DNA from 2 places in the Pseudomonas sp. S1(2024) genome. Region 2 is predicted to be linked to the other one. Evidence: riboswitches for the same ligand, from Rfam matches in the RefSeq annotation. Region 2 holds a riboswitch; the other holds the start of a gene.
The links. Region 2 has a riboswitch for thiamine pyrophosphate ahead of ACLCGK_RS23050 (TenA family protein). Riboswitches for the same ligand answer to the same signal wherever they lie in the genome.
Positions count from the first base shown of each region.

Region 1 (18,210 bases), on a different contig from region 2:
CGAGGTGCGCAATGCCGATGCTGGTTTGCCGTTGACACTCGATCGCTGGACGTTGCGCCTAGTTGGCAGCCCCGGCACCATCGATGATACTTATTACTTCACCGATGACTATGCGAACCTGGTGGCAGAAAACGCCGGGCGAGCGCTGCTTGACGACGCAATCAGCGGCACCGCTGGCGGGCGTAATACGTTGAATGCGGCTGCGGTAAGTCGCAGTATTTCGGTGGATTTGGCCAGCGGCAGTGCCAATATCGCCGGAGTGGCGCTGACCATAGCCTCTGGTTCGGTGCAGAACCTCATCAGTGGCGACGGCGACGATACCTTGATCGCTGGGCCCACCGGGGCATTACTGGATGGTGGCCGTGGATACAACCTGCTCAAGGGCGGGGAGGGTACTGACCGCTATGTTATCCACAGGCGTGCAGCCGGAAACGATGTACTCGAGCAATTCGAAACTTCGCGTGAAGTGATCGATCTGGTCGGTTTTGGTGGTTTAGGGTTTGCTGACCTGCAGATGCGACAGGACGGCAATGCGGCTGTGCTAGACCTTGGCGATGGGCAGAAGCTGACGCTTGCGGGCAAACCGATCGCCGAACTGCAGCCAGCGAACTTCCGCTTCCTTGACGCATTCACTGCTGCGCCAGGTTACTTCGAGGGCAGCCCTGAAGTGCAGGCGCCCCCGCCTGTCAACGCGAATGTTCTGCTTACCGGTGGTGCAGATGGCGTGTCGCTTACAAGCGACGAATCGGGGCAGTTGGTGGCTTCTCTGGCAGGCACGATCTATGCCCCGCCAACGGTTGCGCCCAGCGTGTTCCTGGTGACAAAACAAGAAGGCGTGAGCGATTACAGGAACACCTTGCGGGGGTTCCGGCACGGTATCGACAAGATTGACCTCAGCCAGGTAGGCATCAGTCGCTTCGAGGATCTGCAGGTCAGCAAAGTCGAGCGCTTCATGCTCAATGACTTTGCGCAGATTCATGGTGTGGCCGTTGATACCCAGGCAGTGCCGGGGCAGGAAGGTATCGTGAATATACTGTACCTGGATGCGCTCGAAGTTGCGCAAGTGACAGCGGAGGACTTCATCTTTGCGCAGCCGGCAATAGTCACCTCTGAAATGGTTGCCATGCCTGAGGCCTTGGCCCTTTCAGCGGGGGCATCTCTGTTTGCTGTCGAGCACTCGCTGCCGAGCCTGGGAAATCTTGTTGATGCAATGGCTGCGTTCGCCCCTGAGCCGGCTGGCTCTGCGCTGATCGGGGATATGTCGGTTCAACGCATCGACTCGACGATTGCCGTAGCAGCCTAGTCGCTGTCCTGTAGCGGCTGGAGTGATATTTGATGGCCCTATCGCCGGCACGCCAACTCCCCCAGGTTACCCCGCGGTGGGAGCGGGCTTGCCCGCGACTGGTCCAACACCTATCTCAAGGCCTGCGCTCGAAGTTCTTCGCCGCTGCAGCCGCCAGGTCCGGCGGCAGGAAGTCCTTGTCCGGGTTGTAGTCTGGCTTCAGGTACCGCTTGAGGTCCTGCAGGTCCTGCGGGCTCAAGGTGCCGGCTGCCTGCTTGAGGCTCAGGTTGTCGAGGATGTAGTCATAGCGGCTGTTGTTATAGTCGCGCACCGAGGTGTAGAGCTGACGCTGGGCGTCAAGCACGTCGACGATATTGCGGGTACCCACCTGGTAGCCGATCTCGGTGGCTTCCAGCGCGCTCTGGTTGGAGATGATCGACTGCTTGCGCGCCTGCACCTGTTCCACGTCGGTATTCACTGCGCGGTGCAGGTTGCGGGTGTTTTCCACCACCTGGCGGCGCAGGCTTTCACGCTGCTGCTCGGTCTGGCTCAGGCGCTGGTAGGCCTCGCGCACCTGCGAACTGGTCAGGCCGCCGCTGTAGATCGGGATGTTCAACTGCAGGCCGATGCTGGTCTGCTCGACGTCGCCGCTATAGCGCGTAACGGGGGCCGGCGCGGGATTGGTGAAACCGAAGTTGTCGTTGTCACCCTTCTGGTACTTGGCAACTGCGTCCAGGGTCGGCGCGTGGCCGGCCTTGCGCTGGCGCAGGGTTTCCTCGGCAGCGACGACCGCGTGGTTGGTGGCCAGCAGGTTGAGGTTCTGGCGCCCGGCGGTTTCGACCCAGGCCTTGGCGTCGTTGGGCGTAGGCACCTGCACTGGCAAGGTATGGACCACGCCTTGAATCGATGTGTATTCCCGGTTGGTCAGGGTCACCAGGGCCTCGAAGGCATCCTGTACCTGGCGCTCGGCAATGATTCGGTTGGCCCGCGCTGTATCGTAGCTGGCCTGGGATTGCAGCACGTCGGTCTTGTCGGAGAGGCCGACGTCGAATCGTTCGTTGGACTGGTCCAGCTGGCGCTTGAAGGCCGCTTCCTCGGCCTTGGTCGCGGCCAGGTTGTCCTGGGCACGGAGCACGGCGAAGTAATTCTGCGCGGTTTGCAGGATCAGGTTCTGCTCGGTCGCCGACAGCTCCAGCGCCGCCTGTTCGTTGACCGCTTCGGCTGCCTGCAACTGGAACCAGCGATCAGCGCGGAATATAGGTTGCGCCAGGGTTGCGCTCCAGGTGTTGCCGCTGCGGTTGCTGGTGGCCGATGGTTCGTCCAGCTTGGTGCGGGTGTTCAGCATTTCGGCACCGGCCGACAGGTTAGGCAGCAACCCGGCGCGAGCCTGCGGTACCACTTCGCGGCGGGCGCCGTAATCGGCGCGGGCCGCAGCCAGGTCAGCGTTGTTGTCGACCGCCTCCTGATAGACGCTGACCAGGTCGGTTTTCACTGTAGTGGGCACGTCCGCTGCCCAGACCACTCCGTTGGACGCACAAGACACGGCTATTGCCAGTGAGAGTTTGCGCAGCATAGAGGCAATCCTTGTACGAAATTTAATTACTGAACTGTTGAGTATCGAGCGACGGGCCAGTGTAGTGCCATGCGCACCCGGCAACAATCGCTCGGGGTGCCTTTCATCATCCGCGCATTTACCTGCTTGGCTTTGCCGACCACTCCAGTCTAGACTGCGCATGTTCTTGTCGGGGTGCCTTGAAGCAAAGGCTGAGATCGCAAAGTTGCGGATCCCGTTGAACCTGATCAGGTTAGCGCCTGCGTAGGGAACAAGATTGCTCGCCTTCCCGGGGAGCCTCTTGTGCCAGGTCCGGGAATGTCACAGCTGCATGCAGCTTCAGGCACCCCAAATCCGGCACTGCACCCATCAAGGGTGCGTCCGCGCCTTTCAGGTTCACCCCGACATTCCACTGCTAGGAAGCCGTCTGGAGAGCCTGTGATGACCAAACAAGAAAAAGCGATCAACCTCAGCGAATCGGCACAAGTCGATCAGCAGTCCGTGCAACCATTCCCGCGTTCGCGCAAGGTGTATGTCGAAGGTTCGCGCCCGGACATCCGCGTGCCCATGCGTGAAATCAGCCTGGACGACACCCCGACCGATTTCGGTGGCGAGTCCAATGCCCCGGTGCTGGTCTACGATACTTCCGGCCCGTACACCGACCCCAACGTTGTCATCGACGTGCGCAAGGGCCTGGCCGATGTGCGTTCGGCGTGGATCGAGGCACGCGGTGACACCGAGCGCCTGGCCGGCCTGAGCTCCGACTTCGGCCAGCAGCGCCTGAACGATGCCGAACTGGCCAAGCTGCGTTTCGCCCACGTGCGCAACCCGCGCCGTGCCAAGGCTGGTGCCAACGTCTCGCAGATGCACTATGCCCGCCAAGGCATCATCACTGCCGAGATGGAGTACGTGGCCATCCGCGAAAACATGAAGCTGCAAGAGGCACGTGCCGCTGGTCTGCTCGACGAGCAGCACGCCGGCCACAGCTTCGGGGCCAACATCCCGAAAGAAATCACCCCTGAGTTCGTCCGCCAGGAAATTGCCCGTGGCCGCGCGATCATCCCTGCCAACATCAACCACCCGGAAGTGGAACCGATGATCATCGGCCGCAACTTCCTGGTGAAGATCAACGGCAACATCGGCAATAGCGCGCTGGGTTCCTCGATCGAGGAAGAAGTGGCCAAGCTGACCTGGGGCATCCGCTGGGGTTCGGACACGGTCATGGACCTGTCCACCGGCAAGCACATTCACGAAACCCGTGAGTGGATCATCCGCAACTCGCCGGTGCCGATTGGTACCGTACCGATCTACCAGGCCCTGGAAAAAGTCAACGGCGTGGCCGAGGACCTGACCTGGGAGCTGTTCCGCGACACCCTGATCGAGCAGGCCGAGCAGGGCGTGGACTACTTCACCATCCATGCCGGCGTACTGCTGCGTTATGTGCCGCTGACTGCCAAGCGTGTCACCGGTATCGTCAGCCGTGGTGGCTCGATCATGGCCAAGTGGTGCCTGGCACACCACAAGGAAAACTTCCTGTACACCCACTTCGAAGAAATCTGCGAAATCATGAAGGCCTACGACGTCAGCTTCTCGCTGGGCGACGGCCTGCGTCCCGGCTCGATTGCCGACGCCAACGATGCCGCGCAGTTCGGTGAACTGGAGACCCTCGGCGAGCTGACCAAGATCGCCTGGAAGCACGACGTGCAGTGCATGATCGAAGGACCCGGCCACGTGCCGATGCAACTGATCAAGGAGAACATGGACAAGCAGTTGGAATGCTGCGACGAGGCGCCGTTCTACACCCTCGGCCCGCTGACCACCGATATCGCTCCTGGCTACGATCACATCACCTCGGGCATTGGTGCGGCTATGATCGGCTGGTTCGGTTGCGCGATGCTCTGCTACGTCACGCCCAAGGAACACCTGGGCCTACCAAACAAGGATGACGTGAAGACCGGCATCATCACCTACAAGATCGCCGCTCATGCCGCCGACCTCGCCAAGGGCCACCCGGGTGCGCAGATCCGTGACAACGCCTTGTCCAAGGCACGCTTCGAGTTCCGTTGGGAAGACCAGTTCAACCTCGGCCTGGACCCGGACACTGCCCGTGCCTACCACGACGAGACCCTGCCTAAGGAATCGGCCAAGGTCGCGCACTTCTGCTCGATGTGCGGGCCGAAGTTCTGCTCGATGAAGATCACCCAGGAAGTGCGTGAATACGCCGCCAAGATCGAAACCGTGGATGTGACGGTCGAGCAAGGCATGCGTGAGCAGGCCGAGCGGTTCCGCCAGGAAGGCAGCCAGCTGTATCACAAAGTCTAAGTCGCAGCGCTGACCCCTGTAGGGGCGGCCTTGTGTCGCGATGGGCCGCAAAGCGGCCCCGGCAATTTCAGTCGCGAAGCTGAAAACCTGGGGCCGCTTTGCGGCCCTTTCGCGACACAAGGCCGCTCCTACAGCGACCGCGTCCAATCCAATACCTTGCCGAGTGTCAAAGCATGACCACCCCCAGCCAATTCTCCCCCGACCACCCGGTCCCCACCGCCCAGCGCATCTTCGGCGCCCGCGACCTGTTCTCGCTATGGTTCTCCCTCGGTATCGGCCTGATGGTGCTGCAGGTCGGCGCCATGCTGGCCCCTGGCCTGGGCCTTGCCGACGCGGTGCTGGCTATCGCCCTGGGCACCGGTGTGGGTGTGCTGCTGCTGGGGGCTGCCGGTGTCATCGGCAGCGATACCGGCCTGTCGGCCATGGGCACGCTGAAACTGAGCCTGGGTGGCCATGGCGCTCGCTTGCCGGCGCTGCTCAACCTGCTGCAACTGGTGGGCTGGGGCGCGTTCGAGATCATCGTCATGCGCGATGCCGCCAGCCTGCTGGGCGCGCGGGCGTTCGGCGAAGCCAGCGCCTGGAACAGCCCTGTGCTCTGGACCCTGTGCTTCGGCGCCCTGGCCACCTTGCTCGCAGTCGGTGGGCCGCTGGCGTTCGTGCGCAAGGTGCTACGCACTTGGGGTATCTGGCTGCTGCTGGGCGCTTGCCTTTGGCTGACCTGGAACCTGTTCGCCAAGGCCGATCTTGCGGCACTGTGGAACCGCGCCGGCGACGGATCGATGTCGCTGGCTGTGGGTTTCGACATCGCCATCGCCATGCCGCTGTCCTGGTTGCCGCTGATCGCCGACTACTCGCGTTTTGCCCGTAACGGCAAACATGTATTCGGCGGTACGGTGGTGGGCTACTTCATCGGCAACACCTGGCTGATGAGCCTGGGCGTGGGCTATACCTTGGCCTTCGCCGGCAGTGGCGAAGCCAACGCCCTGCTGCTGGCCCTGGCGGGCGCCGGCATGGGCATTCCACTGCTGCTGATTCTGCTGGACGAGTCGGAAAAGGCTTTTGCCGACATTCACTCGGCGGCCGTTTCCACCGGCGTGCTGGTGCGCCTGAAGGTCGAGCACCTGGCGCTGGCCATTGGCGTGCTGTGCACGCTGATCGCCTTGCTGGCGCCACTGGCACAGTACGAGAACTTCCTGCTGCTGATCGGCTCGGTGTTTGCACCGCTGTTCGGTGTGGTATTGATGGACCATTACGTGATCCGTCGCCGCCGCTTGCCGGCACAGGTGCATGGCTTGCACTGGCAGGCACTGCTGGCCTGGGCGGTGGGCGTTGCCGCGTACCATCTGATCGCCGCGCAAGCGCCGAACCTGGGTGCGACCCTGCCGGCATTGCTGCTGGCAGGGCTACTGCACGGGCTGCTGAGCTTCAGCCGCGGCCGGGAAACAGCTCGGGCTTGAGCACGCCATTCAGGCGTGGGTACGGGATCTTCAACTCCACGTGGCCCATGGAGTAGGGCGCGATGGAATAGACCTCGTACTTGACCACCACCGCGCCGTACGTCAGGGCGACGTGCGGCGACTGCTTGAACGGCCAGGTCTTGATGAACTCGGCATCCTTGTCCATGCCTACGCTGATCAGCCAGGCGTGGTGCGATTCCTCGACGGTTTTCCAGAAGGTGTCTTCCTGGCCGGGCACCAGCATGTCCTGCAGGGTCAGCACCTTGTCCAGCTTGCGCGAATAGTTGATGAAGCCACGCCCGGGCATGCCGTGGGCGCCGCCGCTGTCCAGGTAGCTGGACAATTCGATGATCACCAGTCCGTCATGCTGCTCGCGTACCTTGGCCTGCAGGTAGCTGCTGTTGCGCTTGTCGGCACTGGCCAGGTACTGCTGCTCGTAGGCTTGCAGGGTGGTCGGTGCGTTGCCGCGCTGGTTGTCTTCGGTCAGTTGCAGCAGGCGTTTCTCGACGATGCCATCGAGCTTGGGCAAGGCCGGGAAGTGGATCATGTCGATGTTCACCAGCGGGCAGTCGCTTTCGCTACAGCCGGGTTTGACATGCTCCCAGGCATCGCGCTTGACCTCGAGCGGCGCCCGGTAGTTGGGCGTGAACAGGCTTTGGCAGGCACCCAGGGCCAGGGCCAGCACAGCCACGGAAGTCAGTTTGACAAGTGTCATGAGGATCCTTGCAGAACAGGGAAAAGTCGGCCTTTGACCGTCTGCGCGGCCTTCAGTTCGCCACTAAGCTAACAGAGAGAAGGCGCGCTGTCCCGAGTGCGCGAACGGTTGCCGGAAAGGGGTGAAACCGGCAGGCGCGCAGAGTAGGATGGCGCGATGCGGTATTCGAGGTAATGAGGATTTCCATGTCAGACGCGTTGAACTCAGTGCCCAAGGGCTTCGAAATCATTGAGCGGGCCAACTGCTTCCAGGGCTTTTACAAGCTCGACAAGCTACGTCTGCGCCACGAGTTGTTTGCCGGGGGCATGGGCCGCGAGATCAGCCGTGAACTGTTCGTGCGCCATGATGCGGTGTGCGTGCTGCCGTACGACCCGTTGCGCGATGAAGTGGTGCTGATCGAGCAGTTCCGCGTCGGTGCACTGGACAAGGTCGACAACCCCTGGCTGATCGAGATGGTGGCCGGGCTGATCGACAAGGACGAGCAACCCGAGGAAGTCGCCCACCGCGAAGCCGAAGAAGAAGCCGGCCTGGCCTTTAGCGCCCTGTGGCCGATGACCCGTTACTTCCCGTCGCCCGGCGGCAGTGACGAGTACGTTCACCTGTTCCTCGGCCGTTGCAGTAGTGAAGGGGCGGGCGGCCTGCATGGCCTGGAAGAAGAGGGCGAGGACATTCGCGTGCGCGTGTGGTCGTTCGAGGATGCCATGCAGGCGGTGCGCGACGGGCGCATCTGCAACGCGGCGACCATCATCGGCCTGCAATGGCTGGCGCTGAACCGTGATGAAGTACGAGGTATGTGGAAGTGAACCTGCTGCGCGAGCGTTATCGGGTCGACCTGGTCGGGCTGCAGGCAGCCTGCGAGGCCAACTACGCCCGGCTGATGCGCCTGTTGCCCGACATGCGCACCACCCAGAGCTCGCGCCGCATCGGCATGACCCAGGGCGACCAGATGCTCGGCGTGCTGGTGCTCGACGTGGTGCTGGCCTGCCCGTACACCACCACCCTGCACGTGCGCCAGGAGCACAGCCTGCCGTGGTTGCCGGTACCGCATCTGGAAGTGCAGGTGTACCACGATGCGCGCATGGCCGAAGTGGTCAGTGCCGAACACACCCGGCGCCTGCGCAGCATCTACCCGTATCCGAACGAGGCCATGCACCAGCCGGACGAAAAGGCCCAGCTCAACCTGTTCCTCGGTGAATGGCTGAGCCACTGCCTGGCTTGTGGTCACGAGCTGGCGAGCGTTCGCTGAAGTGTGACGCAGGTCGTTCGTGGGTGTTTGCTAGCACCCGTTGTGCAGCCATAATTCGCGCTGAATCCGTTCGAGGAGACGGCCGTTGCCGCAGCCAAACCAATCGCGCCCCGTGCATGTGGTGCAACTGACCGATGCCCACCTGTTCGCCGACCCGGCCGGCAGCATGCTGGGCCTCAATACCCGTGACAGCCTGCGCCATGTAGTGGCCCAGGTGCGGCGGGAGCAACCGCTTGTCGACCTGCTGCTGTGCACTGGCGACCTGTCCCAGGACGCCAGCGTGGCGTCCTATGAAGCGTTCCGTGAGCTGACCGCACCGTTTGCCGCGCCCACCCGCTGGTTGCCTGGCAACCATGACGAGGCCCGAGTCATGGCGCAAGTGGCACCGGAGTTGGTACAGGCGGTGACCGATATCGGTGCGTGGCGCATCGTCATGCTCAACACGGCCGTACCCGGGGCGACGCATGGGCTGCTGGAGGATGACCAGCTGGCAGTGCTGGAAACGGCCTTGCGAGAGGCGGGTGAACGGCATTGCCTGGTGTGCTTCCACCATCAGCCGGTGGATATCGGCTGTGCCTGGATTGCGCCGATCGGCTTGCGCAATGCCCAGGCGCTGTTCGATATCGTCGAGGGTTATCCACAGGTGCGGGCGCTGCTGTGGGGGCATGTGCACCAGGAGTGGGATGAAGTGCGCGACGGTCGTCGCCTGCTGGCCACTCCGTCGACCTGCATCCAGTTCGCGGCGCGCAGCGAGGATTTCAAGGTGAGCGAGGAGCAGCCTGGATACCGCTGGCTGCGCCTCCACACCGACGGGCGGTTGGAGACCGGGGTGGAGCGGGCAGTGGATTTCCAGGTGAAGCTCGACTTCGATAGCCCTGGCTATTGAGCTGCGCCTGCAGACGCGGTCAATTGTAGGAGCGGCCTTGTGTCGCGATGGGCCGCAGAGCGGCCCCGGCAATATTTGTGGCGCAGCTGAAACCCTGGGGCCGCTTCGCGCCCCATCGCGACACAAGGCCGCTCCTACAGGGAACTGTGGTTGCGCCTTCGGTGAAGAAATTGTTGCGAAACCCGTGACACTGCGTCAAAACCCGGCGAACGCGCTACACTGCGCGTCCCTGCGCCCATATCACTGGGCGCGAAGCCACAGATTCCGGGGGCAGCATGTCGGGTTCCATCCTCTATATCCATGGCTTCAACAGCTCGCCACTTTCGACCAAGGCGCGCCAACTCGAGGCCGTGATGCAGCAACTGGGCCTGTCGGCCCAACTGCGGGTGCCCGCCTTGCACCACCACCCACGGCAGGCCATCGCGCAGCTCGAAGCGGCCATCGCCGAACTGGGCGCACCATTGTTGGTAGGTAGTTCGCTCGGCGGCTACTATGCCACCTATCTGGCCGAGCGCCACGGCCTCAAGGCCTTGCTGGTGAACCCGGCGGTAACACCGCACAAGCATTTCGACGGCTACCTGGGCATCCAGCACAATCACTACACCGGTGAAGCGTGGGAGCTGACCCACGATCATGTGCAGGCCCTGGCCGAGCTTGAGGTACCAGCCCCGGTGGATGCCAGCCGCTATCAAGTGTGGCTGCAGACCGCCGATGAAACCCTGGACTATCGCCATGCCGAGCGCTATTACCGTGCTTGTGCCCTGCGCATCCAGGCCGGTGGCGACCACAGCTTCCAGGGCTTCGCCGAGCGCCTGCCGGCACTGCTGGCCTTCGCCGGCATTGCCCGTGGGCAGTACGCAGCGCTCGATTTTTCTGTATTTTGACTTTTTTGCATTCACCAGACTGACGACGAGACCCTATGGCCACTCCCAGCGCTAGCGCCTATAACGCAGACGCCATCGAAGTCCTCTCGGGCCTTGACCCGGTCCGCAAGCGGCCGGGCATGTACACCGATACCAGCCGCCCCAACCACCTGGCCCAGGAAGTCATCGACAACAGTGTCGACGAAGCCCTGGCCGGTCATGCCCGTTCGGTACAGGTCATCCTCCATGCCGACCACTCGCTGGAAGTCAGCGATGATGGCCGCGGCATGCCGGTGGACATCCACCCGGAAGAGGGGGTGTCCGGGGTCGAGCTGATCCTCACCAAGCTGCACGCCGGCGGCAAGTTCTCCAACAAGAACTATCAGTTCTCCGGTGGCCTTCACGGCGTGGGCATCTCTGTGGTCAACGCCCTGTCGACCCAGGTGCGCGTGCGCGTCAAACGTGACGGCAACGAATACCAGATGACTTTCGCCGATGGCTTCAAGGCCAGCGAGTTGGAAGTGGTCGGCTCGGTCGGCAAGCGCAACACCGGCACCAGCGTGTACTTCAGCCCCGACCCCAAGTACTTCGATTCGCCGAAATTCTCCATCAGCCGCCTCAAGCATGTGCTCAAGGCCAAGGCCGTGCTGTGCCCGGGCCTGCTGGTCAGCTTCGAGGACAAGGCCAGCGGCGAGAAAGTCGAATGGCACTATGAGGATGGCCTGCGTTCTTACCTGGTCGATTCCGTCAATGAGTTCCAGCGCCTGCCCGACGAGCCGTTCTGCGGCAGCCTGGCCGGTAACAAGGAAGCGGTGGACTGGGCCTTGCTGTGGCTGCCAGAAGGCGGCGACAGCATCCAGGAGAGCTACGTCAACCTGATCCCTACCGCCCAAGGCGGCACCCATGTCAACGGTCTGCGCCAGGGCCTGCTGGATGCCATGCGTGAATTCTGCGAGTTCCGCAACTTGCTGCCGCGCGGCGTGAAGCTGGCGCCGGAAGACGTCTGGGAGCGCATCACCTTCGTGCTGTCGATGAAGATGCAGGACCCGCAGTTCTCCGGGCAGACCAAGGAGCGCCTGTCGTCGCGCGAGGCGGCTGCCTTCGTTTCCGGCGTGGTCAAGGACGCGTTCAGCCTGTGGCTCAACGCCCACCCCGAGCTGGGCATGCAGCTGGCGGAGCTGGCCATCAGCAACGCCGGGCGCCGCCTGAAGGCCAGCAAGAAGGTCGAGCGCAAGCGCATAACCCAGGGGCCGGCACTTCCCGGCAAACTGGCCGATTGCGCCGGCCAGGACCCGATGCGCGCCGAACTGTTCCTGGTCGAGGGTGACTCGGCCGGTGGCTCGGCCAAGCAGGCTCGCGACAAGGAATTCCAGGCGATCCTGCCGCTGCGTGGCAAGATCCTCAACACTTGGGAAGTGGACGGTGGCGAAGTCCTGGCCAGCCAGGAAGTGCACAACATCGCCGTGGCCATTGGCGTCGACCCGGGGGCCACCGACCTTGCGCAGCTGCGCTACGGCAAGATCTGCATCCTCGCCGACGCCGACTCCGACGGCCTGCACATCGCCACGTTGCTGTGCGCACTGTTTGTCCAGCACTTCCGCGCCCTGGTCGAGGCCGGGCATGTGTACGTGGCCATGCCGCCGCTGTACCGCATCGACCTGGGCAAGGAAATCTACTACGCACTCGACGAGGCCGAGCGTGACGGTATCCTCGATCGCCTGGTGGCCGAGAAGAAGCGCGGCAAGCCACAGGTCACCCGCTTCAAGGGCCTGGGCGAGATGAACCCGCCACAGCTGCGCGAGACCACCATGGACCCGAATACCCGGCGCCTGGTGCAACTGACCCTGGACGACGTGCAGGCCACCTGCGAGCTGATGGACAAGCTGCTGGCCAAGAAGCGCGCGGGCGACCGCAAGAGCTGGCTGGAAACCAAGGGCAACCTGGCCGAGGTCATGGTTTGATTCGGCGGCTTCTGGCTGCCTGCCTGGCGCTGGTTGCCTTGCCGAGCCTGGCGGGCAACTGGCCAGAGTTGAAGCTGAGCGCCGAGCACCCGATCGAAGGCATGCGCGGTGGCAACCTGTCTGGCCTGGTGGAATGCCGGGGCGGGCTGTGGGGCGTATCCGACCGCGACGACGACCGCATCTACCGCTTCGACCAGCAAAACCCGACCTGGCGCGCGCAGCCGCTCACCTTCACCCCGCCAGCGGTGCCGGAAAGTGGCCTGCCGTGGGGCCTGAAGTCGCGCAACTGGGCGGCGTCGTATATTCGTGGTGGCGAGCTGGATTTCGAAGGCATCAGCTGTGACCAGGCGGGCAACCTGTACCTGGTCAGCGAAGCTCATGCCGCTGTGCTGCAACTGCCGCTGGAAGGCGAGGCGGACTGGTTGAAGATCGACCCGGCCATGGTTCGTCAGGCCCGGGCCAGCGGCATGCTGCTGAACTTCAACGCCTTGTTCGAAGGTCTGGCGATCAACCCGGCGGGTGACCGCCTGTGGCTGGCCGCCGAGCGCGAGCGCCGTGGCCTGGTGGCTATCGAGCGCCAGCAGTCGGTGTGGACCTGCGGCCGCAGCTGCGTGTTGCTGAGCGAGGCCGGGGTCGAAATGCAACCGGCACAGATGCCCAATGCCCAGGCACTGTCGCGCGACTTCGCCGACCTGGCCTGGTTCGAAGGCAAGCTGTTCACTCTCGAACGCAATGCCTACCGCGTCTGTCGTCGGGATACCGACAGCGGCATGGTCGAGCGCTGCTGGTCGTTCGCTGCCGATGCCCTGGTCGAGTCGCGTCGCTACCAGCAGCCGTTCGGTCTGGCCGAGGCCCTGGTGATCGATGCCAAGGGCGCCTGGATAGGCGTGGACAACAACAACGGCGCCCGCGCCGATGGCGAAGCACGCCCGATCGTCTGGCGCTTCGATGCGCCGGAAGGCGGATGGAGCGCCAAGCCATGAGCCAGGCACCGGGCAAGCGGGCTGGCAAGGTATTGATGATCGTCGCCTGGGCGGCGGCGCTGTTCCTTGCCACGCGTTTTTTCGGCCAATGGGAAGACAGCCAGCGCAACCCCAATGCCCAGGTGCAGTCGACGCATGGCGAAGGCTTTATCGAGGTGCGCCTGCTGGGCAACGGCCAGGGCCACTTCGTGATGGATGGCGCAATCAACGGCCAGGTAGTGCATTTCATGCTCGACACAGGTGCTACCGACGTGGCCATCCCCGAGGCGCTGGGCCGCGAGCTGGGCCTGGAGCGTGGCAGCCCGGTGCAGCTCAGTACCGCCAACGGCCGTACCGAAGGCTACCGCACGCGCCTGACCAGCCTGCAGCTGGGGGATATCCGCCTGCAGGACGTGCGCGCCATCGTGGTGCCGGGCCTGGACGGGCAGACCGTATTGCTGGGCATGAGTGCCCTGAAACAACTTGAATTTACCCAGCGCGGCGGCACCATGCTGCTGCGCCAGAACCTGAAATGACGAGGCCCGCATGAGCGACTCACTGGAACTCAGCCTGGATGGCGTAGAACGCCGCTCGCTGGCTGACTTCACCGAACAGGCCTACCTCAACTACTCCATGTACGTGATCATGGACCGCGCCTTGCCGCACATCGGCGATGGCCTGAAGCCGGTGCAGCGACGCATCGTCTACGCCATGAGCGAGTTGGGGCTCGATGCCGATGCCAAGCACAAGAAGTCGGCGCGTACCGTCGGTGACGTGCTCGGCAAGTTCCACCCCCACGGTGACTCGGCCTGCTACGAGGCCATGGTGCTGATGGCCCAGCCGTTCAGCTACCGCTATACGCTGGTCGACGGCCAGGGCAACTGGGGTGCGCCGGACGATCCGAAGTCGTTCGCCGCCATGCGTTATACCGAAGCGCGTCTTTCGCGCTACGCCGAAGTGCTGCTCAGCGAAGTCGGCCAGGGCACCGTGGACTGGGTGCCCAACTTCGACGGCACCCTGCAGGAGCCGGCCGTGCTGCCTGCGCGCCTGCCCAACATCCTGCTCAACGGCACCACTGGTATCGCCGTTGGCATGGCCACTGACGTACCGCCGCACAACCTGCGTGAAGTGGCCACTGCCTGTGTGCGCCTGCTCGACGAGCCCAAGGCCACCATCGAGCAGCTGTGCGAGCACATCCAGGGGCCGGACTACCCGACCGAGGCCGAGATCGTTACGCCGCGGGCAGAAATCCTCAAGATGTACGAAAGCGGTCGCGGCTCCATCCGTATGCGCGCCGTCTACCGTGTCGAGGATGGCGACATCGTCGTCACCGCGCTGCCGCACCAGGTCTCCGGGGCCAAGGTGCTGGAGCAGATCGCTGCGCAGATGCAGGCCAAGAAGCTGCCTATGGTCGCCGACCTGCGTGACGAGTCGGACCACGAGAACCCGTGCCGCATCGTCATCATCCCGCGCTCCAACCGTGTGGATGCCGATGAGCTGATGCAGCACCTGTTTGCCACGACCGACCTGGAGAGCAGCTACCGGGTCAACGTCAACATCATCGGCCTGGACGGCCGGCCACAGCTGAAGAACCTGCGAGCGCTGCTGCTGGAATGGCTGGAGTTCCGTACCGCTACCGTCCGTCGCCGCCTGCAGCACCGCCTGGACAAGGTGGAGAAGCGCCTGCACCTGTTGGAAGGTTTGCTGACCGCGTTCCTCAACCTGGATGAAGTTATCCACATCATCCGTACCGAAGACCAGCCCAAGCAGGCCCTGATCGCCCGTTTCGACCTGACCGAAATCCAGGCCGACTACATTCTCGAGACCCGCCTGCGGCAGCTGGCACGCCTGGAAGAGATGAAGATCCGCGGCGAGCAGGATGAATTGCTGAAGGAGCAGGCCAAGCTGCTCGCCCTGCTGGGCAGCGATGCCAAGCTGCGCAAGCTGGTACGCAGCGAGCTGATCAAGGATGCTGAAACCTATGGCGACGACCGCCGCTCGCCGATCGTCGAGCGTGCCGAGGCCAAGGCGCTGTCGGAAAACGAGCTGATGCCGACCGAGCCGGTCACCGTGGTGCTCTCGGAGAAGGGCTGGGTGCGCTGCGCCAAGGGTCACGACATTGATGCCACCGGCCTGTCGTACAAGGCCGGCGATGGCTTCAAGGCCGCTGCTGCCGGGCGCTCAAACCAGTTTGCCGTGCTCATCGATTCTACTGGCCGCAGTTACTCGCTAGCCGCCCACAGCCTGCCGTCGGCGCGTGGTCAGGGCGAACCACTGACCGGCCGCCTGACGCCACCACCGGGGGCCACCTTCGAGTGTGTGCTGTTGCCAGACGACGATGCACTGTACGTGGTGGCTTCGGACGCCGGCTATGGCTTCGTGGTCAAGGGTGAAGACCTGCAGGCCAAGAACAAGGCCGGCAAGGGCTTGCTCAGCCTGCCCAACGGTGCCAAGGTCATGACCCCGCGCCCGGTGGCCAACCGCGAGCAGGACTGGCTGGCGGCGGTTACCACCGAAGGCCGTCTGCTGGTATTCAAGGTCAGCGACCTGCCTCAGTTGGGCAAAGGCAAGGGCAACAAGATTATCGGGGTGCCGGGCGACCGGGTGGCGAGCCGTGAAGAATTTGTTACCGATCTGGCCGTAATAGCAGATGGCGCGACGCTTGTATTGCAAGCCGGCAAGCGTACCCTATCTCTGAAAGCGGACGACCTGGAGCATTACAAGGGCGAGCGCGGACGGCGCGGCAGCAAGCTGCCACGCGGGTTCCAGCGGGTCGATGGGTTGCAGGTGGAAGTGCCGGCGTAAGCGGTTGAAATGTCTGGAGCGGCAATTTCAGCGTCGTTCCGGGCAGAAATGCTGGAGTCGGACGGTTATTTCGCGGATGATATGGCCCTTGCGGTGCCGGCGTGGCCGTGTGCCCGTTTGAATTTATATGTATCACTGCGGTTGGCCTTTTGGCGACCGCCTGGATGGGATGATGAAATTTCTGCGCCTTCCATTTGCGCTGTTGATGACTGGCCTGCTGGGCCTTGGCGGGTGCACCATGCATCAGCCGGTTGCCCTGTACCAGCTCGACAGTGGTGATCCTGGCCAGCCTTCGCAGAGTGCGGGCATGGCCGTGGTGCTCGGTCCGGTATCGGTTGCCGATTACCTGCAACGTGAGACGTTCCTGCAGCGTCAGGCCGATGGCAGCCTGAGTTCGGCGACCGACGGTCGTTGGGCCGGCAGCCTTTCGTCGGATATCGACCAGCTGCTGGTGCGCCAGCTCGCCTGGCGCCTGGACAGCCAGCGCGTGGTGCTGGCCCCGGCGGCTGCCGGGTTCAACCCGGATGTACAAGTGCTGCTGTCGATCACTCGCCTGGACTCGGGCAAGGACCAGCCGGCCGTCCTGGATGCCCAGTGGCGCCTGTTGGACCGCCGTGGCCATGTGCGTGACAACCGCATCGTTCACCTCGAACAGCCGCACGCGGGCAGCGAGGCGTCGCAGGTGCAGGCCCAGGGCCAGTTGCTTCAGAAACTGGCCGAACAGCTGAGCACAGCGGTCAAGCCTCTGGCTAACCAGCCGGCGATTGCCGAAGAGTCGCCTAAAAAATCGGCTGCTCCGGTGCAGGTGAAGAAGACGCCTGAGAAATCCAAGATCCCGATGGCTGCGCCGATTCGAACCGATATGGAAGTCTACCGGTTCTGATCTAACTGCCAGATACGAAAAAGCCCGCATCATTGCGGGCTTTTTCGTATCTGCTGTAAACCATGCACCGCTGATTTTGCAGGGACCTGTGGGAGCGGGCATGCCCGCGAACACCGGCGCAGCCGGTGCCATACACCGCGGCGCTTGATTCGCGGGCACGCCCGCTCCCGCAAGGGGCTGTATCAGGCCCGGCGTTCGTGCATCCGCGCGAGCTGACGCTCCAGCATCGACGGGTAGGGTTCCATCAGGCGCTCCACGCAGCAGGCACCCTCGGGGCTGGCAATCGGGCGAATGCGGGCGCGCTGGCGAATCAGCGTGTCATCACTGATCTGCCGTTCTACCAGCAACAAGTTGCGACTGTGCTGCGACAGTGCCAGAGCGTCCTGGGCCTTTTCGGCCATCAGCAGGTCTACCAGCTCCAGCCCTTGCAGGTCGTTACCCAGGGCAAGGCCCAGCTGCAGCTGCAGGGTAATGCCGCTGTCCGCTACCTCGATCTGCAGGGCATGGCCCAATGCGCGCAACAGCTCGCCGCAGCAGATGGCGTTGGTCAGGTAGTCCTCGCCGCAGTCGCGGCTGTGGAACAGCACCAGGGTGCTGCCGTCGTTGAGCGTGTGAGTTTTACCGTCGTAGAGTGAGGCGGCATGCTCCAGGCAATCGCGGTAGCGCTCGGTCAGTTCGGTCAGGCGCGTGCGCGGCAGGCGACGCAGCTGCTCCTGTGAGCCCAGTTGCACGGCAAGCACGGCGCTGTACTGCGGCTCGTCGGATTCGACCACGGCGGCCTTGGGCGCGCTTTCGTCGTCCAGCAGGCCGGCGAAGGCTTCATCGTCATCCTCGTCCGCCTGGGCGGCAAGCTTGGCGCGCGGTGCGACCTTGGCTGCCGGGGCAGCGTCGTGCAGGTCGTCGAACTGCTCGTCTTCTTCTTCTTCTTCTTCGGGCTCTGGCTCAGGTGGCGGCGGCGGGGCCAGGCGCGCGTGCAGCTGGCGGGCGATGTCGCCGATCTCGTCCTGGCGGTCGGTGGCCGGGGTATAGGGTTGCGGGTCGCGCAGCCACACCCGCAGTTGCAGCAGCGGCAGGGTGATGAAGCGGCCCTGGCGCAGGCTCAGGGTCAGCGCCAGCACCAGCAGGATGGCGGCAAGGATGCCCATGCTCTGCAGACTGATCAGCATCGGCTGCTGGAACTGGCTCATGTCCAGGCTGATGCGCAGTTGCCCGGCGGTCACGTCCTGGAAGGTGATCTTGGTCTGGTACAGGCCTTCGGCCTCGCCCAGCAGGCTGT
Region 1 is NZ_JBKGFP010000053.1:29,798-48,007, forward strand. Features, by position in the region: gene ACLCGK_RS14490 (S8 family serine peptidase) at 1-1,303, shown strand, start outside; gene ACLCGK_RS14495 (TolC family outer membrane protein) at 1,419-2,855, opposite strand; TPP riboswitch at 3,016-3,122, shown strand; gene thiC (phosphomethylpyrimidine synthase ThiC) at 3,276-5,156, shown strand; gene cytX (putative hydroxymethylpyrimidine transporter CytX) at 5,330-6,613, shown strand; gene ACLCGK_RS14510 (RsiV family protein) at 6,582-7,328, opposite strand; gene ACLCGK_RS14515 (NUDIX domain-containing protein) at 7,514-8,131, shown strand; gene ACLCGK_RS14520 (DUF1249 domain-containing protein) at 8,122-8,574, shown strand; gene cpdA (3',5'-cyclic-AMP phosphodiesterase) at 8,660-9,460, shown strand; gene ACLCGK_RS14530 (YqiA/YcfP family alpha/beta fold hydrolase) at 9,736-10,344, shown strand; gene parE (DNA topoisomerase IV subunit B) at 10,380-12,284, shown strand; gene ACLCGK_RS14540 (esterase-like activity of phytase family protein) at 12,281-13,267, shown strand; gene ACLCGK_RS14545 (TIGR02281 family clan AA aspartic protease) at 13,264-13,782, shown strand; gene parC (DNA topoisomerase IV subunit A) at 13,793-16,051, shown strand; gene ACLCGK_RS14555 (membrane integrity-associated transporter subunit PqiC) at 16,224-16,934, shown strand; gene ACLCGK_RS14560 (histidine kinase) at 17,117-18,210, opposite strand, start outside.
Region 1: linked by a shared signal. The riboswitch ahead of thiC (phosphomethylpyrimidine synthase ThiC) and the one ahead of ACLCGK_RS23050 (TenA family protein) in region 2 are both predicted to bind thiamine pyrophosphate.

Region 2 (12,532 bases):
TTGATCTGCTCCTCGCTGCGCTCGCCGGCCAGCAGCACCACGAACTCGTCGCCACCAAAGCGCGAAGCCTCGTCGCCGGGCTCCAGCAGGCGCTGGATACGCCCGGCAACGGCCTGCAGCAGCAGGTCGCCGATCTTGTGCCCGAGCGAGTCGTTGATCGACTTGAAGCGGTCCATGTCGATGAACAGGATCGCCATCAGCCGGCGCTTGCCGCGTTGCCGGGTCAGCACCTGGCCGGCCACCTCGACGAACTGGCGGCGGTTGTGCAGGCCGCTGAGGTGGTCGGTGGCCGCGGCATGGCTGCTGCGCCGATGTTCGTCCTCGAGGCGGTCGATCAACTGCTGGTTGACCTGCTGCGCCTGTTCCAGCGCGCTGAAGGCCTCCTGGCGCTTGCGCAACAGGCGCAAGGTCCACAGCAGGCTGGCGAGGATCATCAGGGTCATGCTCAGGTTCAACCAGAACTGCCGGGAATAGGCCAGCGTCGAAGGCGCGAGGATTTCGTCCTGGCGCTGGCTGACCACCACGCTGAAACCCCGCTCGGGCAGGCGCCGGTACAGGCTCTGGTAGGGGTCGCCGGCCGCGTACTGGGTCAGCATGCCTGCTTCACTGCCGCTGTCCGGCAGCCCGGGCAGCAGTGCGTCACTGGCCACCACGCCGCTGCTATTGATGCGCACCCGCTCCAGGCCGTCATCCTGCAGCAGGCGCACCAGCCCGCTGCCGCCCAGGTCGATGTGCTGCAGCAGCACCGCCAGGTAGCCGATGTCCAGCTGCACCACCAGGATATTGTCGATTTCGCGACCCGGCAGGTTGGTCAGCGGCAGGAGGAAGGGCAGGTGCCAGTTGGGCACGGTGGTCGCTTGCCCGGGGGGCTGCACGCTGGGCAGGAACGGTTTGAAACCGTAGCGGGCAACGTGCCGCTGCAGCTGGCGCAGCCAGTCTTCGGGCAGCTCGGCGGCCTCGTCGGCATGGCTGGCCGACAACAGCCTGCCTTGCCGGTCGTACAGGCTCATGCGCTTGAATACCGGGTCTTCGGCAAGCATGCGCGCCAGGCTGACGCTGCCCTGGCTCAGCATCTTCATGTCGTCCTGGGCGACCCGGCCTACGGCCTGGGCGCGATCCACCAACTGGCGCAGGCTTTCGCCAACGATACTGGCCAGGTTCAGGTGCTCGGCGGCCTTGGCCGACAGCGCGTCCTGGCGGGCGGCAACCTTCTGCGAAACATGCAGCCCCCAGACAAAGGCCAGGGTGGCTGCACAGAGCATCAGGATCAGCAGCCGCAGAAGGCTGGCGGATGAAAGCGAACGGCGAATCACTGCTGATAGTTCCCGACCCTGGGTGATGGTCGAAAAATACGACAGTAAGATGACAGCCTAATGACTGGTGGCCAATTGCCTTTAAGGATTTCCCTTATCGGCCAGCGGCGTCTGCAGGCGCGCAGTTTCTTCCTCCATGTAACTCATCAGCGCGCTGACTTCGGTATCGCCCAGGCGCATGTTGGGCATGGCCACGCGGTTGTATTGTTCGTACAGCAGCATGGCCAGGGGGTCTTTCTGGGCCAGCATCTGGTCGGGCTCCTTCAGCCAGCGGGTCAGCCAGTTGGCATCACGCTGGCGGGTCACGCCGAGCAGGTCGGGGCCGATGCCGGGTTGTCCGGGCTCGGCATTGCCCAGGGTGTGGCAGGACGAGCAGCGGGTACGGAAGAGTTGCTCGCCACTGCTGGGTGCGCGCACCTCGGGAGCCTGGGCGTAGTCATTGGCCATGGCACTGGCCTGTTTCCAGTTGTGCAGGCTGTTGCCCAGGCGGTCGGCGAGAATGTACGGGTTTTCGAAGGGCGAGGCCTTCATCCAGCGACCGGTGGCCTGGTTGCCGATGATCAGGCTCAGGTTGTGGTCCTTGGAGCGGCCGTTTTCCAGGCCATCGATGTACAGGCCCAGGCTGCGGCGCAATTGTTCGATATCGGCCGGCTCGCCGGTGAGCAGCGTCCAACCGGGGCCGATACCAAACTTTTCGGCGTAGCGCTTGAGGGTGGCGGGGGTGTCGTTGTAGGGGTCGATGCTGATGGAGTAAAGGAAGATGTCCGTGCCGACCCGGTCACCAAGGATTTTCTGCACCTGGCGCAGGCGCGCGGTTTCCACCGGGCAGGAGTCGGAGCAGCCGGTGAAGATGAAGTTGATGGCGACCACCTTGTCCTTGATCAGGTCGTCGAAGAAATGCACCTTCTCACCGTCCTGGGTGAGCAGCGGGATGTTGGGGAAGTAATCGGCGCCCCAGGGAGTTTCAGCTTCCTCGGCCACGGGTTGCTGTGGTTGCAACGGCCAGAACGGGATACTGGCTGCGAACAGCGAGAGCACCAGCAGGAAACGCCATGAGCCGGACATGATGCGGTCCTCGTCGATAACGGTATTGGGGCTGCCCTGCAGCCCTATCGCCGGCAAGCCAGCTCCCACAGGTACTGCACAAGGCTTGGAGCCGACGTGGTCGAGGTGGGAGCTGGCTTGCCAGCGATGGGCCGCACAGCGGCCCCCGCTTTTCGGTTACCTGATGCTGACTGGCGCCGTCACGCTCTGCCCCAGCGCCGATTTCACGGTCACGGTCGCCGGTGTGGCCGGGCCGCTGCCGGTGGTTGTGGTCGACAAGCGCCAACGGGCGCCGCTGGTAGTGGTACTCAGCGTGGCCGTACCCAGCAGCAGCGGGCCACTGGTGGTTGCCGCAGTCACGGTGATGCTGTTGCCGGTGGCCACCGTGGTGGTGCCCGAAATATCCCAGGTAAAGCGGTTGCCGCTGCGCACCTGCACCGTGGCACTGGTGACCTGGATCTGGTCGACCGCCGCTGCCGGGCTCACCGCAATGCTGACCGTGGCCGGGGCCACCGATTCGGCGCCCTTGGCGTCACGAGCCGTGTAGTTGAAGCTGGCGGTGAACGCTGTGGTTACCGTGGCCGGTGGGACGTAGGTGACCGTGCTGCCGTCGGTACTGGTAGTGCCCTGGCCGGAGTCCGGCTGGCTGAGGCCGACTACGGTCAACGGCAGGTTGTTTTCCGGGTCGGTGTCGTTGGCCAGCACGTTCAAGGTAATCTGCTTGCCGGCCGTGGTAGCTGCGCTGTCGTTGGCCGCAACCGGCGGTTTGTTGGTCGGGTCATCGTTATCATGGTCTTCGGTGCGGAAGGTCGGCAGCCCAACCGAAGCCACGTACTCCACGCCATCCCAACCCGGTAGTGGGGTCGGCATCACCTGGAACTGGCCTGGGTGTTCCAGGTCCCAGCGCAGCAGCATCGACGAGTCTTCATGCTGGGTGTTGTGGCAATGTTCCATGTAGGTACCGGCAAACTCGCGGAAGCGCAGGGCTACCTCCACTTCTTCCGACGAATCGATATCCGGCCCGATGCGATACACGTCCTTGCGCGCCCATTTTTCCCATTCCGGCGGGGCCTTGCCGTCGCGACTGAGGATCACGCCTTCCTCGAAGTGCACATGCACCGGGTGGCTCCAGCCATTGCCGCCGTTGATGATCTTCCACACTTCCAATGTGCCGTCGCCGCTGAAACCGCCGTCGGTAGACTGCTGGGCCAACTGTGGCGCCGCGTTGATGCGACGTGGGTCCATGGAGTAGCCAAAGCCGCCATCGGTCTTGATGGTCCAGGGTTGGGTGTCGGTACCGTCCGAGCGGCCGAAGATGAACTCGCGATGGCGGGCATCCTTGAGCTTGGCCTGGTCGGTGGCCGAATTACGGTCTATCGGCAGCGGCAGCATTTTCAGGCCTTCGGCCTTGCCCGGTTTGGCCGGTTCATAGGCAACCGGGTCCATGCTCAGGTCCTGGCCGCTGTAGGGCTGAACCACGAACTGCATGAACTTGCCGATCGCCGGGTCGCCGTTGTCCCACTCAGGCCCATTGCTGGTCTGCTTGATCACCGCCTTGTATTTTTCCGACAGCACATCGGCCAGGGCAATGGCACCCTCCGGGCCCTTGCCGCTCTGATGTTCCTCCAGGTTGACCAGGTACAGCTTGTCGCCGACCTTGATGCCGTGTTTGGCGAAGTTGATGATGATGTCGTAGCGCTCGGCGATGCCTTGCAGCGGCAGGATGCCGTTGTTGTCCTGCAGGTTGCCGTCACCGTTGAGGTCCATGGTGCCGTCGAACGGCACGGTGTGTTCCATGATGTTGCCGTCGTTGGCGATCATGTGGAACGGTACCCGCGCATACGACAGGTTGGAGCCGGTGGGGCCTTTGAACTCGCCGCTGTTACCGGCAATTTCCCGGACCACTGCGAACTTGAAGTAGCGCGACACCGAGCCGTTGAGGATACGGAAGCGGTAGCTGCGCGCGCGTACCTTGAGCGTTGGCCGGTACTGCCAGTTGACCAGGATCTGGTCGCCGAGGAAACCATCGGTGTTGAACGGGTTGAACCACAGCTGGCCGTTGGCATCCCAGGCCTTGTCGGCGATCACCAGGTTGACGTCGTAATCGCGGTTACCCCACGGCATGCCCGAGCCACTGGGGAAACGCAGGTTGACGCCATCCTGCAGGGCCTCGTTGCCGCGGTCCAGAGCGCTGTAGTAGTTCATCATCACGGCGTTGCCCTTGTAGACGTTCTGCGCCGTGAAATCCATCATGTGGTCGTGGAACCAGTGGGTGCTCATGGTTTCGCGCCAGTCACCACGAATCTTGATGCTGCCGTTCTGGCAGGTTTTCAGGCCGGGGTTGGCATCGTTGACGAACAAGGTTTCGCCTGCCGAGCAAGGGAACGCAGCGCGTGGGTCTTCGGCACGGGTGTTGATGGTGTCATACCCAGCCAGTTGCAGCGGCCAGCGGTAATCGTAGTACTGCCCCGGGAAGAAGTAGGCGTTTGCATAGCCATCGCTCTCGGCCGGGGAGTGGCCGTTGTGCTCATGGGTCGAAAGGGTGTGCAGGCCAAACCCGGCGTTGGCCGAGGGGTCGATCGGCAGCGCGTTGTAATGGCGCATCAGGATCGGTTGGCCATAGCGCACCATCAGCAGCTTGGGCGGGAAGGTGCCGTCGAAGGTCCATAGCGACTTGTGGTTTTGCAGCGGCATCTTCGGGTGGAAGCGGGTGTCGATGCCCTTGGTGGTGCCCAGTGTGTTCGGGATATCGGAAGTCTGGTAGTACAGGCCGCCCGGGGCGAACTCGCCAACTGCATAGTTGTGCAGTTGCTTGCGGTCACGCAGGCCGAGGTTGATGCGCGCACCGGCCTGGGCGGTCTTGAACCCCGCCTGCGGGTAGAACTCGTTCCAGCGCTGGTGCGACCAGCCTTTTCCTGGTGGCCGGCCTTCCGCAGGCGAACCGACCGGTTGGCGGTTGAGGAACATCTCGATCTGCGCCTTCCATGGGTTGCGGTCGAGCACGTTGGAATACTGGGTCGGGAAGGGGTACAGGCCCGGCTGTTTGAGGAAGGCTTCCAGGGCTGTACCGCTCGGGCCGCTGCGGGCCACCACGTTGGGGTCCTGCGCCGGTGCCGCGCCCAGGGTCGGCACCGGGAAGGTGAGAGTGGGCGGCGGCAACGTGGGGTCGAGCCTTTCCGTGCCGAATTCCTCGAACAGCAGTAATTGCTGGGTAAACGGCAACGCGCCGAACAGCGGGCTTGGCTTGCCGTTGGTGGGGTACTTTTTCCCGGTTTGCAGGGCCGGCGGTAGCACGTTGTTTGCGCTTACCGTGTTGCGGTCACCGTACACGCCATCGGTCAGTTCGAGTGAGCCTTGATTCGCCTCTGGCATGCTATAGAGGTCCAGCAAGGGCTGGGTCGGGTCAGTCGGCTGGTCAGTGTAGGCCGAGGGGTCGGTCGGCGGGGGCATGCTGTTGTCGTCCATGGGCGCCGCTGTTGCCGTGACCAGCCCAAGGCCGAGCATCAGCGTAGCGACGGTGGACAGCTGGAATGCATGCCTGGCAGGGTGGATCACGGCAGGTGTTTTCATTGCCTTGCGCCTCGTTTGCGACATCATGGCTTTTTGCCCGTTTCTGGGGCTGGAGCAACGGGTGTGCCAACCCAAATACGAGGAATATGTTTCTAAACAAATCCTTGTGGCGCCTGATGCGCGCTAAATGCCACGGCGTCAAAAATGGGTGAGGGCCCCCACTAGTGGGTCACCCATTGCCCACAGATTGGGTGGTGACAGCCGCGGCGCCCTGGGGTATACCTGAGCGCCACCAAGGGGAGCCCGGCACCGGGCTGAGAAACCGCTGGATGCTGCAGCGCGGTGACCCTTCGAACCTGATCCGGATCATGCCGGCGAAGGGATTGGGACTTGAAACCTGCCTTTTTGCCGGCCTCACTGCGAGGCCCGTCCATGCCAACCATCGCGGTCTCGCTGTCACCCCCCATCAAGGACAGCAACATGACCGAACGCTTCAGCCAGTCCCTGCGCCGCCGCAGCGAGCCGACCTGGTCGGCGGCCGTTGGCCACCGCTTCGTCACCCAATTGTGCGACGGCAGCCTGCCGGACCCGATCATGGTCGACTACCTGGTGCAGGACCACCGCTTCCTCGACAGCTTCCTGACCCTGCTGGGCGCGGCCATCGCCACCGCCGACACCTTCGAGGCGCGCCTGCGCTTCGGGCGCTTTGCCGGGATGATCTCCAGTGACGAGAACACCTACTTCCTGCGTGCCTTCGAGGCCTTGGGGGTAAGCCCCGCACAACGCAGCGAACCAGCCGACACCGTCCCGACCGCAGGCTTCAAGGCGATCATGCGCGAAGCGGCGGCCACCCGATCCTATGCGGCCGCGCTGGCGGTGCTCAACGTCGCCGAAGGCCTGTACCTGGACTGGGCGTTGAAGGCGCCAAAGCCGATGCCGGACAACTTCGTCCACGCTGAATGGATCACCCTGCACGACAACCCGGCATTCCAGGACTTCGTTGCCTTCCTGCAAGCCGAACTCGACCGCGTCGGCCCGCAGGACGCCGTGCTGGCGGGTGACTTCTACCAGCGCACCGTGGCGCTGGAGCTGGCCTTCTTCGATGCTGTCTACCCGGAGGACAAATGAGCATGGATATCTTCGACCGCCTCAAGGCTGCCGCCACGCCGCAGTGGAACAGCTACGTCGACCACGAATTCGTGCGCCAGATGGGCGAGGGTACGTTGAGCGAAGCCGCCTTCCGCACCTACCTGGTACAGGATTACCTGTTCCTCATCCAGTTCGCCCGCGCCTGGGCACTGGCTGCCTACAAGAGCCGTCGACCGGCCGACATCCGCGCCGCGCAGGCCGGGCTGGCGGCGATTCTGGATGAAACCGAGCTGCACTTGCGCCTGTGCGCGCGCTGGGGCCTGACCCAGGCTGATATCGAGGCCGCGCCCGAACACCAGGCCACGGTTGCCTATACCCGCTATGTGCTGGACTGCGGTGCCGCGGGTGACCTGCTGGAGTTGCATGTGGCGCTGGCGCCTTGCGTGATCGGTTATGCCGAGATTGGCCGGGCGTTGTCCGAGCGGATTGGCGATCTGAGCAATCACCCGTACCGCGAGTGGATCGCAGAGTATGCCGGCGAGGGCTACCAGGGTGTCGCCACAGCGGCGCGCAAGCATCTGGACGAGCTGGCAGCGCGGAGCATGACCGAGCAACGGTTTGCCGAGCTGGCGGGAATTTTCGGCCAGGCGTCCAGCCTGGAGGCGGACTTCTGGCAGATGGGGTTGGACGGAGCCTGATTTGCTGCCTGCGCCGGCGATAGGGCCAGTAGCAAATACCACAAGGCTTGGGCCACTATGCTGGTAGGGCCACCCGCAAAGCCCAGGGAGAAGCATCATGAACATCATCAACGCACGCCTGCGCGGCAAGCCTGGCCTGTTCCGCATCGAACTCAGCGGCGAACGCATCGTCGCCATCGTGTCCCAGGCCGAAGGGGTGGCGGCGCGCGCTGCCGATGACCTGGATGCCGGGCAGAACCTGGTGGTGGCGCCCTTTATCGAACCGCACATCCACCTGGACGCCACGCTGACCGCCGGCGAACCGCAGTGGAACATGAGCGGGACCCTGTTCGAAGGCATCGAGCGCTGGGCCGAGCGCAAGGCAATCACCACCCACGACGACATCAAGAACCGCGCGAAGAAGACCATCGGCATGCTGGTGGATCATGGCATCCACCATGTGCGTACCCATGTCGATGTCACCGACCCCACCCTGACTGCGCTAAAGGCCATGGTCGAAGTGCGTGACGAAGTGCGCCACCTGCTCGACCTGCAGATCGTCGCCTTCCCCCAGGAGGGTATCGAGTCGTACGCCAACGGCCGGGCGCTGATGACCGAAGCAGTGGCCATCGGTGCCGACGTGGTCGGCGGCATTCCACACTTCGAGAACACCCGCGACCAGGGCGTGTCGTCGGTCAAGTTCCTGATGGACCTGGCCGAACGTACCGGCTGCCTGGTGGATGTGCATTGCGACGAGACCGACGACCCGCAGTCGCGCTTTCTCGAAGTGCTGGCCGAAGAGGCGCGGGTGCGCGACATGGGCGCCCGGGTGACAGCCAGCCATACCGTGGCCATGGGCTCGTACGACAATGCCTACTGCTACAAGCTGTTCCGCCTGCTCAAGCAGTCGGGTATCAATTTCGTATCTTGCCCGACCGAGAGCATTCACCTGCAAGGGCGTTTCGACAACTATCCGAAACGCCGCGGCGTCACCCGCGTGGCCGAACTCGACCGGGCCGGGATGAACGTGTGCTTTGGCCAGGATTCCATCGTCGACCCTTGGTACCCGCTGGGCAATGGCAACATCCTGCGTATTCTGGAGGCCGGCCTGCACATCTGCCACATGCTTGGCTACGAAGACCTGCAGCGTTGCCTGGACCTGATCACCGACAACAGCGCCCGCACCCTGAACCTGGGCGAGCGTTACGGCATCGAAGTGGGGCGACCGGCCAACCTGTTGCTGCTGTCTGCGCCGGACGATTACGAAATGGTGCGCAGCCAGGGGCATGCGCTGGTGTCGGTACGCAACGGCAAGGTGCTCATGCGTAGAACACCTGCCATGGTGAAACACCACGGCGAACGCTCCCTGCTTAAGCATTCTGCAGCGCCCCGCCGGCTTGAAGCCGAGCGGGGCGCTTTGCTGTCTGGCGTACTGGTTTGTCCCCGCGCACAGCTCCCAAGAACCATTCACATGCGATAAGCCGTGATTATTCCACCATAGGAAATGTTTGCACGGGCAATGGCTTGTCTCCATAATCGGTATGTAATTACATGGTACATAACACGGTACAAAATCGTAGGAGCAAGCATGGCCCGGGGCGGTATAAACAAGGTTGTAGTGCAGCAGGCACGTCAGGCGCTGATTGCCCGGGGCGAGAACCCCAGCATCGATGCGATACGTATCGAGCTGGGCAACACCGGCTCCAAGACCACGATTCACCGCTACCTGAAAGAGTTGAACGGCCAGCAACCCGTGGCTTCCGAGGGCGGCATTGCGCTGAGTGACGTGCTGAGCCGAATGGTCGGGCAACTGGCAACCCAGCTGCAGGACGAGGCCGACCTGAAGATCGAGCAGGCCGAAAGCGCCTTCACTCGACAGCGCGAACAGCTGGAGGCACAACTGGCCATTGCCCAGCAGGCACTGGCTGCAGCGCACCAACAGCATCAGATCGATGTGGCCGCACTGGCCGCCGAATCGGAAAAACTGCTTTCCACCCAAAGCACCCTGCAGGCCGAACAGCTGCGCAGTGCCAGCCTCAACCAGTCGCTGGGCGAGCTGCAGGTGCGCCTGGCCGACAAGGACGAGCAGGTAAAATCACTGGAAGACAAGCACCGTCATGCCCGCGATGCGCTGGAACACTATCGCAACGCCAGCCGCGAACAGCGTGAACAGGAGCAGCGCCGCCACGAAGCGCAGCTGCAACAGTTGCAGGTGGAGGTGCGTCAACTGCAGCAAGGCATGATCGTCAAGCAAGACGAGCTGACCCGCCTGCACCGCGACAACGAGCGCTTGCTGGGTGAGCATCGCCAGGCCGCCAGCGCCTGCAGGGCGCAGGACGAATTGCTGGAGCAGCGTGATGCGCAGATCCAGGGCTTGCGCACGATCCTGGCCCAGGCGCAGGGTGCCAGCGAGGAAATGCGTCGGCAGCTGGATGTGCAGGCACAGAGCCTGGAGGCCAGGCGCGACTTGTGCACGGAACAGGCTCGCCAGTTGCGGCAGCTTGAAGAGCAACTCAAGGCACGAGACGAAGCGCTGCACCAGTGTCAGTCGCAGTTGTCTGCCGCCAACGCGGCGCAGTAGCTGCGAAGAGGCCCTGTGGGAGCGGGCGTGTCGAGGCGTCGAACCGCCGCGAACACCGGCGGAGCCGGTGCCTACAGCGCGTTGGGCCCTTCGCGGGCACGCCCGCTCCCACAGGGAATGTGACACGCTTTCGAACCTTGTTCCCTATGTGACTGCGCAACCCGAAGGGCTGGGCAATCTCCCACAAGGAATGTGCATGCGCTCGAACCTTGTTCCCTGTGCGACAAGGTTGGGCGGGAGGGAGCGCTCAGTCTTCGGCTTGTCTGGCTGCCTCCACACCTGCCGCCGATAGCTTGATGGGGTAGTTCACGCTGATCTGGTGGTCGCTGCTCACCGCCACGCTACCATCCTGGATCAAACCGGCCTCCTGCAGCGTCTTGAGCATGCCGGCCACGGCTTTCTCGCCCCGGTAGTTGTCCAGCACTTCCTTGCCCAGCCCCTGAGGGTGAGCATGCAACAGGCGAGTCAGCACTTCGGCTTTCAATGCATCGTTACTCATGGCGGGCCTCACTTGCCGTGTTTGGCCTGAAGCGCCTTGGCATGCTCCAGATGCTGTTCGAGCTTGGGCAGGGTTTCGCTGGCAAAGGCCTTCAATTCAGCCTTGTCGGAAGATGCGGCTTCCTTCTTGAACAACTCCACCGCCTTTTCGTGAGCGTCGACCTGGTTGTTGACGTAAGACTTGTCAAACGACTCCTCTCGCCATTCCAGGATCATTTTCTTGACCTTGTCGGTTATTGCCGCCTCATCGGGTACGGAGATGTCGAGCTTGCGAGCGATGTCGCCGAGTTTCTGATTGGCCTTGGTGTGGTCGCTGACCATCTGCTGGGCAAAGGTCTTGATTTCGGCATTCTGAGTTTTTTCCAGGGCCAGCTTGCCGGTGACCACTTCGGCAATACCGGCCTCGGTAGCCGCTTCGACGAAGTCATCGGAACTCGCCGCCATTGCCTGCACCGATGCCAAGCCTAATACCATGGAAAAACCGACACGCTTGATGAAGAGACTGCTCATGCTTCACTCCTTAAACCGTGGCGCGACCTCAGTGTCGCGTACGGTTGAGGGTGAATGGGGAGCAAAGGTTTAATCTTTTTCCTGGCCGGCTGCGCCCAGATGGTGCTGAACTATAGTGAAACGCGGCGAACGCGGTAAGGCTTGGGATTTCAATGTGCGCAGCCAGGAAACAGGATGAGGACGGGCTCTTCGCGATAACCGGCGAGGGCCGGGCCGTGGCGCTGTTCCGCCTGGTACTCGCGTTCATGCTGGTGGTGATGCTCGCCTTCGTCGTGGTGGAAGGTTGGCGCATCTGGCGCGACTACCGGCACGCCTTCACCAATGCAGAGAACATGGTCTCCAACCTGGCCCGGGCCACGGCGCAGCATGCCGAAGATGCCATCCGCCAGGTCGACGCAATTACCGCGGCGCTGGCCGAGCGCCTGGAAGGCGACGGCTTCGAGCACATCGACCGGCCGCGTCTGCATACCTTGCTGGTCCAGCAGAAAAGCATCATGCCGCAGTTGCACGGGTTGTTCGTGTATGGCCCGGATGGCAGCTGGATCGTTACCGACCAGGCGGTAGTCCCGCCCAATGCCAACAATGCCGACCGCGACTACTTCATCTACCACCGCGAGCACACCGACCGCAGGGTTCACATCGGCTCGGTGGTGCGCAGCCGTTCTACTGGCGACCTGATCATCCCCATTTCGCGGCGCCTGCAATACGTCGATGGCAGCTTCGCCGGGGTGTTGCTGGGCACCATCAAGGTGGACTGGTTCGTACGCTACTACGGCGACTTCAAGATCGACGAACGCGGCGCGCTGGTACTGGCCAAGCGCGACGGCACTATTCTGGTACGGCGGCCGTTCGTCGAACAGGTGATTGGCCGCAGCCTTAGCAGCAGCGAGATCTTCCGCAAGTACCTGCCGCATGCAAGCGAAGGGGTGGCCGAGGCGGTCGCCGTGGTGGACGGTACGCCACGGCTGTATGGCTATCGCGCGTTGGCCAGCTACCCGTTGGTGGTGGAGGCCGGCTTGTCGCGGGAATCGATCGTCGCGCCCTGGCGGCACGATGCGATCAAGTCGGTGGCAGTGTTGCTGCTGTTGCTGGTGGGGCTGGCAGCGTTTGGTGGTGTGGTGTTGCGCCAGTTACGCGAGCGTATTGTCATCGAGCGGGCGCTGCACCAGGCACACCAGACCCTCAAGGCCCTGGCACTGACCGACAGCCTGACCGGCCTGGGTAACCGCAGGCGGCTGGACGCAGTGTTCGAGCCGGAGCTGCGTCGGGCACGACGCCAGGGCTACTCGCTGGCGCTGGTGATGCTCGAC
Region 2 is NZ_JBKGFP010000083.1:572-13,103, reverse strand. Features, by position in the region: gene ACLCGK_RS23065 (putative bifunctional diguanylate cyclase/phosphodiesterase) at 1-1,313, opposite strand, end outside; gene ACLCGK_RS23060 (SCO family protein) at 1,395-2,378, opposite strand; gene ACLCGK_RS23055 (Ig-like domain-containing protein) at 2,535-5,927, opposite strand; TPP riboswitch at 6,153-6,267, shown strand; gene ACLCGK_RS23050 (TenA family protein) at 6,348-6,995, shown strand; gene tenA (thiaminase II) at 6,992-7,654, shown strand; partial or broken gene codA (cytosine deaminase) at 7,752-8,981, shown strand; gene ACLCGK_RS23035 (DNA-binding protein) at 9,222-10,214, shown strand; gene ACLCGK_RS23030 (hypothetical protein) at 10,462-10,713, opposite strand; gene ACLCGK_RS23025 (DUF4142 domain-containing protein) at 10,722-11,222, opposite strand; gene ACLCGK_RS23020 (diguanylate cyclase) at 11,375-12,532, shown strand, end outside.